DNA from 2 places in the Paenibacillus sp. FSL P2-0121 genome. Region 1 is predicted to be linked to the other one. Evidence: riboswitches for the same ligand, from Rfam matches in the RefSeq annotation. Region 1 holds a riboswitch; the other holds the start of a gene.
The links. A riboswitch is a leader RNA that binds a small molecule or an ion and turns the genes downstream of it on or off. The one in region 1 is predicted to bind S-adenosylmethionine.
Positions count from the first base shown of each region.

Region 2: another riboswitch for S-adenosylmethionine. It lies ahead of MKY54_RS26000 (methionine ABC transporter ATP-binding protein); the one in region 1 lies ahead of metA (homoserine O-succinyltransferase).

Region 1 covers NZ_CP150245.1:2,044,356-2,047,776, reverse strand. The annotation lists gene MKY54_RS08940 (PLP-dependent transferase) at 1-494, opposite strand, end outside; gene metA (homoserine O-succinyltransferase) at 531-1,451, opposite strand; SAM riboswitch class I at 1,567-1,696, opposite strand; gene corA (magnesium/cobalt transporter CorA) at 2,094-3,029, shown strand; gene MKY54_RS08925 (HRDC domain-containing protein) at 3,116-3,421, opposite strand, start outside.
Region 2 covers NZ_CP150245.1:5,895,803-5,899,223, forward strand. The annotation lists gene MKY54_RS25990 (MetQ/NlpA family ABC transporter substrate-binding protein) at 1-496, opposite strand, end outside; gene MKY54_RS25995 (methionine ABC transporter permease) at 554-1,213, opposite strand; gene MKY54_RS26000 (methionine ABC transporter ATP-binding protein) at 1,213-2,229, opposite strand; SAM riboswitch class I at 2,332-2,467, opposite strand; gene MKY54_RS26005 (Cthe_2314 family HEPN domain-containing protein) at 2,570-3,304, opposite strand.

The DNA.
Region 1 (3,421 bases):
CGGGCCCAAGTAGCTACTGCTGCAATATCCGTAACCATCATCAAAGGATTCGTTGGCGTTTCAATAAATATCGCCTTCGTATTTGGAAGGCGTGAAGCCTCAAGCGCATCCAAATCATTCGTATCTACATAGGAAGCAGTGATTCCAAACTTGGACATAATTCGTTCCAACAAACGATAGGTCCCGCCGTAAAGATCCAGCGAAACGATCAAGTGATCGCCTTGCCCAAACAGGGTAAATATGGTTTGAATAGCTGCCATCCCAGAACTACAGGCAAAACCTGCATCACCAGACTCCAATTCCGCAGCCGCATTCTCTAGTACGGAACGGGTTGGACTTTTGGTACGGCTATAATCGAAACCTGTGCTCTGCCCAAGCTTCGGGTGACGGAATGCCGTAGCATTATAGATAGGAAAATTAATGGCTCCGGTAGCCGGATCTTCTTGTGAACCTATTTGTGCCAGTCTACTTTCAATCCTAAGTTTGTCGTCCATGATAAATGCCTCCTAAATTGTAATGTAGCGCTGATCTTAATAAACAATCGGGTCGATATCGTAAGGTGTCTCTTGATATACATAGTAATTGAGCCAATTAGAGAATAATAAGTTGGCATGTGCACGCCACACTGCAGGAGGTGTTCGTTCTGGATCATCTTTAGGGAAATAGTGTTTCGGCAAGGCCATCTCCATGCCCCTCTCCAAATCACGATCATATTCCCATTTCAAGGATAATGGATCGTATTCGGAATGTCCGGTCACAAATATTTGTTTGCCGTCGGTCGTAGCTACTAGATACATACCAGCTTCTTCGGATTCCGCCAGAATCTGCAGATCTGGATTGCTCTCAATATCTTCGCGGGAGACATCGGTATGACGGGAATGCGGTACATGGAATACCTCGTCAAAGCCGCGCAGCAATTTAATGTTATTTTGATTAATCGTATGGGAGAATACTCCAAAACATTTTTCAGGCAAAGCTACTTTACGAACACCAAAATGATGATACAACCCTGCCTGCGCCGCCCAACAGATATGCATGGTCGAGGTCACATTATCCTTGCTCCATTCAAAAATCTCTTTTAGCTCTTCCCAATAGGATACTTCCTCAAACTCCATTTGCTCTACGGGTGCTCCTGTAACAATAAGACCATCCAAACGGCGGTGGCTGATCTCGTCAAAAGTTTTGTAAAAGCTTCTCAAATGCTCAGCAGAAGTATTCTTAGAAGTATGTGAGCGTGGATGCAGCAAGGTAACGTCAACCTGTAGCGGTGAATTTCCTATTAAACGCAGCAATTGAGTCTCCGTCGTTTCTTTAGTCGGCATGAGATTCAGAATAGCAATCCTTAGTGGACGGATATCCTGATGGAAAGCCAAACTATCATCCATCACAAAAATATTTTCACCGGATAGTATTTCTTTTGCTGGTAAACTGTCGGGAATTTTAATTGGCATTGTCTTTCCACTCCTTAACTGTATTTAGGTTATGTTGTCACATCGCGGCTTTCTGGACAATAAAAAGACCTTTCTCGGAAAACGAGAAAGGTCATATCTACAGTCATATGCGCCTCTCTCATCTGCCAGAAACTTTTGGACGAGGGTTAGTCGTCAGCAAAGTTCCGCAAGAATTAGCACCGTGCGTTCACACGCCGGTTGCCGGGTTTCATAGGGCTAGTCCCTCCACCTGCTCTTGATAAGATTTAGCTGTATTCAGTTTAAACTTCTTTAAAATTTACTTTAAATCATGAACCTCCTTTTCGTCAAGTCCATACAATGCTGAAGTAGCCTCAAAGTAACAATAAATTTGCTTGAAAGAGGCATACTCCGTTGTTATACTAGACAAGTATTTCATACCTGAACGAAAAGAAGAGGTGAGAAGAAGAATGGAAGGCGACCCGAGCTCGCAATTAAGTGTACAGAATGAGCAACCACACAGGATAATCATCAGCTTGCCGGCGGCGGGAGCAGTTCTTCTTCATGCCCTCGAATCGTCATTCGGCCTCTTTTATTGATTGTAACGCCGGCCAAGCTGATTTTTTCTCTGTGCTTAATTAGCAGTCCCTGGTGAAGACCCGGGGATAGAAGGAGTGGAATCAGATGAAAATCCGGCTGGTGAATGCAGGGGTTTTTACACCTATTGATGAAATTGATGAAACATTGACACCCCCAACAGAAGGGTTCTATTGGATTGATGCAGATGTGGAGGATTTGGAGCTGCTTCAGCCCCTGTTCAACCTGCATGATCTCGCTGTTGAGGATTGCCTTAGTGAAGAGGATCAACGTCCAAAGATCGAAATATACGAAAGTCATTACTTTATTGTTGTAAACAGCATCCGCTTTGATGATGAGGAAATCTTCCTGCGGGCGCTCAATATATTCTTGGGCAGACATTATATTATTACTGTAACGAAACAAAAGATTCACGAGCTACGCGTCCTGAAGCCCATGTTATGGGAACAAGAGGTTAGCGAACCCGACCAATTCCTTTACCTGCTTATCGACCTTGTCGTAGATAATTATTTCTCCGTAGGTGACCGAATTGAAGCCCGGATTGAGAAGCTTGAAGAGGATATTCTAATGCATACCAAGAAATCTCATCTGAGTGAGATTATCGGTCTGCGAAGTGAGATCTTATGGTTAAAGAAGATGCTGGGACCACAGAAAGAGGTTATCAATACCCTGAATAAAAAAGATCTCCGTCTGATTGATGATCAGCTGCAGAAATACTTTAGCGACATTTATGAAAATGCAGTTAAAATATCCGAAACCTTTGAGACGTACCGCGATCTCATGGGCAACTTACGTGAGGCCTACCAATCCAGTATCGCCAACCGCGCCAATGAAATTATGAGAGTATTTACCGCGATTACAACGATATTCATGCCTTTGACCGTAATTACCGGAATCTATGGGATGAACTTTGATCATATGCCGGAATTGCATACGAAATACGGTTATTTTGCCGTTATAGGTCTAATGTTGACGTTAGGCTGTGGGATGCTGTATGTATTCCGCAAGAAAGAATGGCTATGAAAATAAACGGACGAATAGGCAAGACGAAGGCCCTTTAACCCTATGGTGTAAGGAAGCCTTCGTCTTTTTGATATGATAAAAAGCTACTAGAAACTGGTCGCCATGCCCACTTTAGTGGCTTGCTCCCGCCGGAAACGAATGCGGATCAGCCGCAGACGTTCATAATAGCTATCCAGCCCTTCTGCTGCTGAAAAATCCTCCCCATACACCTTATGCAGCACTGGCTTTAGAAAAAGATCTCCTACCTCTGCATAGGCATTCCATATCGCCTCCTGCTCATTCTGCGGCACATTTTTCAGTTCTACCTCGATCAGTTTCTCCACGCAATAACCTTCTCTTTCCAGCTCCTCTACCGCTTCAATCAGTTCGCGACGGTTCACTCCACTGTTCAC
Region 2 (3,421 bases), 3.1 Mb from region 1:
TTAGTGCACGGCCACCGTTAGTAGCATCGTTCGGAATGGCAACTTTTGCACCATCAGCCAACTCATCGATTGATTTGATTTTTTTGGAATAAGCTCCAAAAGGTTCAACGTGAACGGATGCAACAGAGACCAGGTCGGTTTTATTATTTTTGTTTTGGTCATCCAGATACGGTTGGTGTTGGAAAAAGTTAGCGTCTAACTCCTTCTCATCAAGCTGCACGTTAGGTTGAATATAGTCAGTGAATTCTTTGATTTCAAGTGTAATTCCATCTTTTTCAAGCAATGGAGCAATAGCCTTCAAAATTTCAGCATGAGGAACAGGTGAGGCACCAATCACCAATTTTACTGGATCTTTAGTAGGTTCACTTGTTGCTTCTGCGTTTGGTGCTGTTGTAGCAGCCGAGCTCCCAGCATTATTAGATGCATTGTTGTTACCGCAAGCCGCAAGCACCGCAACCAGTGTCAGGCTAAAAAATGTAAGTAGTACTTTTTTCATTGTAAATCCCCCTCTAATCTATATTTTGTATTGAATAAGGATATATATGGATGTACCTTATTTCCGTGTGTAATGTTTTACGAGTCGGTCACCGGCCATTTGTAGCAATTGCACCAGTACGACAATAAATATTATAGAAACAATCATAATCTCCGTCTCATAGCGGTGGTAGCCGTAACGAATCGCCAAGTCACCTAATCCGCCGCCCCCAACCATACCAGCCATTGCTGTATAGGAGACCAGTGTAACCAGTGTGATCGTAACTCCAGCGAGCAGGCCTGGACGAGCTTCTGGCAAAAGAACACGCATAACGATTTGGTTCGTCGATGCTCCCATACCTTGTGCGGCTTCGATGACTCCGCGGTCTACCTCTCTTAACGACGTCTCTACCAAGCGGGCAAAAAACGGAGCTGCACCAATCACCAGAGGTGGAATCGTACCGAGTACACCAATGGAGGTTCCAACAACGGCTTTGCTGAAAGGAATTAGAGCCACCATCAAAATGATAAAGGGTACGGAACGTAGAATATTTACAAGTAATGATAAGACCGAGTAAGTTACTCTGATTACTATACTATTCGATTTCCCCCATAAATACAATAGAATTCCGAGTGGTAAACCAAGAATAATTGTGAACAATCCGGAAAAAAATATCATTTTTATAGTAGCAACCGTAGCATCCATCATTTCTTGCCAATTTAGATCTGCAAAATTCATTACGAAATCACCTCCACATCAAGGCCTTGAGCAATTAGCCTGGAGATCGTTACAGCAATCGCCTCAGCTGGCCCTTCGAACCGCACAATCATCTGTCCATAAGGCACATCTTTAATCGTTGAAATGGTACCATGTAAGATTGCAAAGCTTACACCCGTATCACGCACGACATCGGATAGTGCCGAGCCGTAAGTTTTTTCTCCGAAAAAAGTAATTTTGACAGCTTGAGAGTTATCCCCGGCAGCAGCATCAAGCGCCACTCGAAGAGGTCCTTCATTCTGTGTCTCACTGCGGATGAAATCGCGTGTAACCTCATGCTGCGGCTTGAGAAATACCTCTGTAACTTTGCCTTGCTCAACAATCCCACCACCATGAATGACCGCGACACGGTCGCAGATGCTCTGGATTACATGCATTTCATGTGTGATCAGCACAATGGTCAAATGGAATCTTTTATTAATATCGAGCAGCAGCTTAAGAATGGAATCTGTTGTCTGGGGATCAAGCGCAGAAGTGGCCTCGTCACACAGCAGCACATCAGGGTCACTGGCTAGTGCCCGGGCGATGCCGACCCGCTGCTTTTGTCCTCCAGATAACTGAGAAGGAAACTTATCTTTATGTTCTTCAAGCCCAACTAGAGCGAGCAGGTCTTTGACTTTTGTATCAATAGCTGTTCTCGACGTACCTGCAAGGCGCAGTGGAAAGGCAATATTATCGTACACGGTCGCTGAAGACAGCAAATTGAAATGTTGAAAAATCATCCCAATCTTGCGCCGCTGTTCCTGCAGCTGACCTTGGTTAAGACTGGTTAGCTCAACACCGTCTACCCAGACCTCTCCTTCTGTCGGACGTTCCAACAGATTAATGCAACGGATCAATGTACTTTTCCCGGCTCCAGAGTGGCCGATGACTCCGAATATTTCACCTTTCTCGATGGACAGATTCAATCCAGAAAGTGCTGTTGCCGCATTACTCCCTTTTCCATAAACCTTTGTTATCCCTTTTAGATTAATCAACTCTCGTCGCCCCCCCTTTATACTTCACTTATTCTATACAAAAAAACCTCCAACGATCGATGCAGATCGCAAGAGGCTCTGTGGGTTTATTAAGACAATGCCTTCTCATCTGCCAACGACCGCAACCTGCGCCATTGTAGGAATTAGCACCATGACATTTGTACAACGCTTCCCGCGCTGGATACAAATCGGTTGCCGGGCTTCATCGGGCCTATCCCTCCGCCGCTCTCGATAAGATAAAGTTATGAAATTATATTTTTTCTGAAATCGTACATACTTTAATGCAAGCATAAGTATAGTGAGTTTATCTATTTTTGTCAAAAGGAAATATATTGAACAATTACGATTTTATGCTCTTTACCTTGCTTATTTCCTTACGCAGCTGTTCATTGCTGTAGCTGAATGCCGCGATTAATGTCTTACAGTTCATTTCGAGCGATTGTTTTAAATCCTCAAGATGGCTATCCAGATCCTCGAGCTGAATTTTGTCATGCAGACCTTGGTGCCGCTGCCACAAATCATCCTGCATTTCGGAATTCATATAATGAATTTCAGCATTTCTGCGCTTGCGTAAATTCTCCAATGGATCGCGGTAGGAGTTCTTAATCTCTTCCAGTTGATCCGCTAATGCAGGATGCACATTCAATAATTGAAGCTGACGCAGCACTGTAAAGTAAGAAAAGTGCGTTTTTAATTTGGATGTTTTGAGATCATAAAAATGATTCAGTACCGTCCCAAGCTTGTCCAGAAGAGAGAAAACCCGGATAAAGCCATCTTTATAAAAATAAACATAACGTGCATAATCGCCCTGTTCCACCGGTGTCATATCATCCATATAACCCGCAATCACTAATTTCCGGTAAAAAGCGGCCGCGAACCAACTTTGCTCCAGTTCATCCAGAGAGGAAATCAGCCCACGTGTCCAAATCTCCAGCTTGCGGTATTCATGGTCATTATCCTCATGGGCACTCATTTCCTTGCGCAGCAATGCTGCAAAAGTGGCCATATTCTCCATCGCATCAGCCAACACACCGCTGTTCTTTCGAGGCGGCTCTCCAAGTAATACCCGCAGCATATCCCAGTCCTCCTAAAGTTTTGTTCAGCGTCTGCTTCCATGGACTGCTTCGTACAAAACTCGCGACGTAAGCATCGGCCAATCAGCTCCACGATATACCGATTTCCACTTTATTAT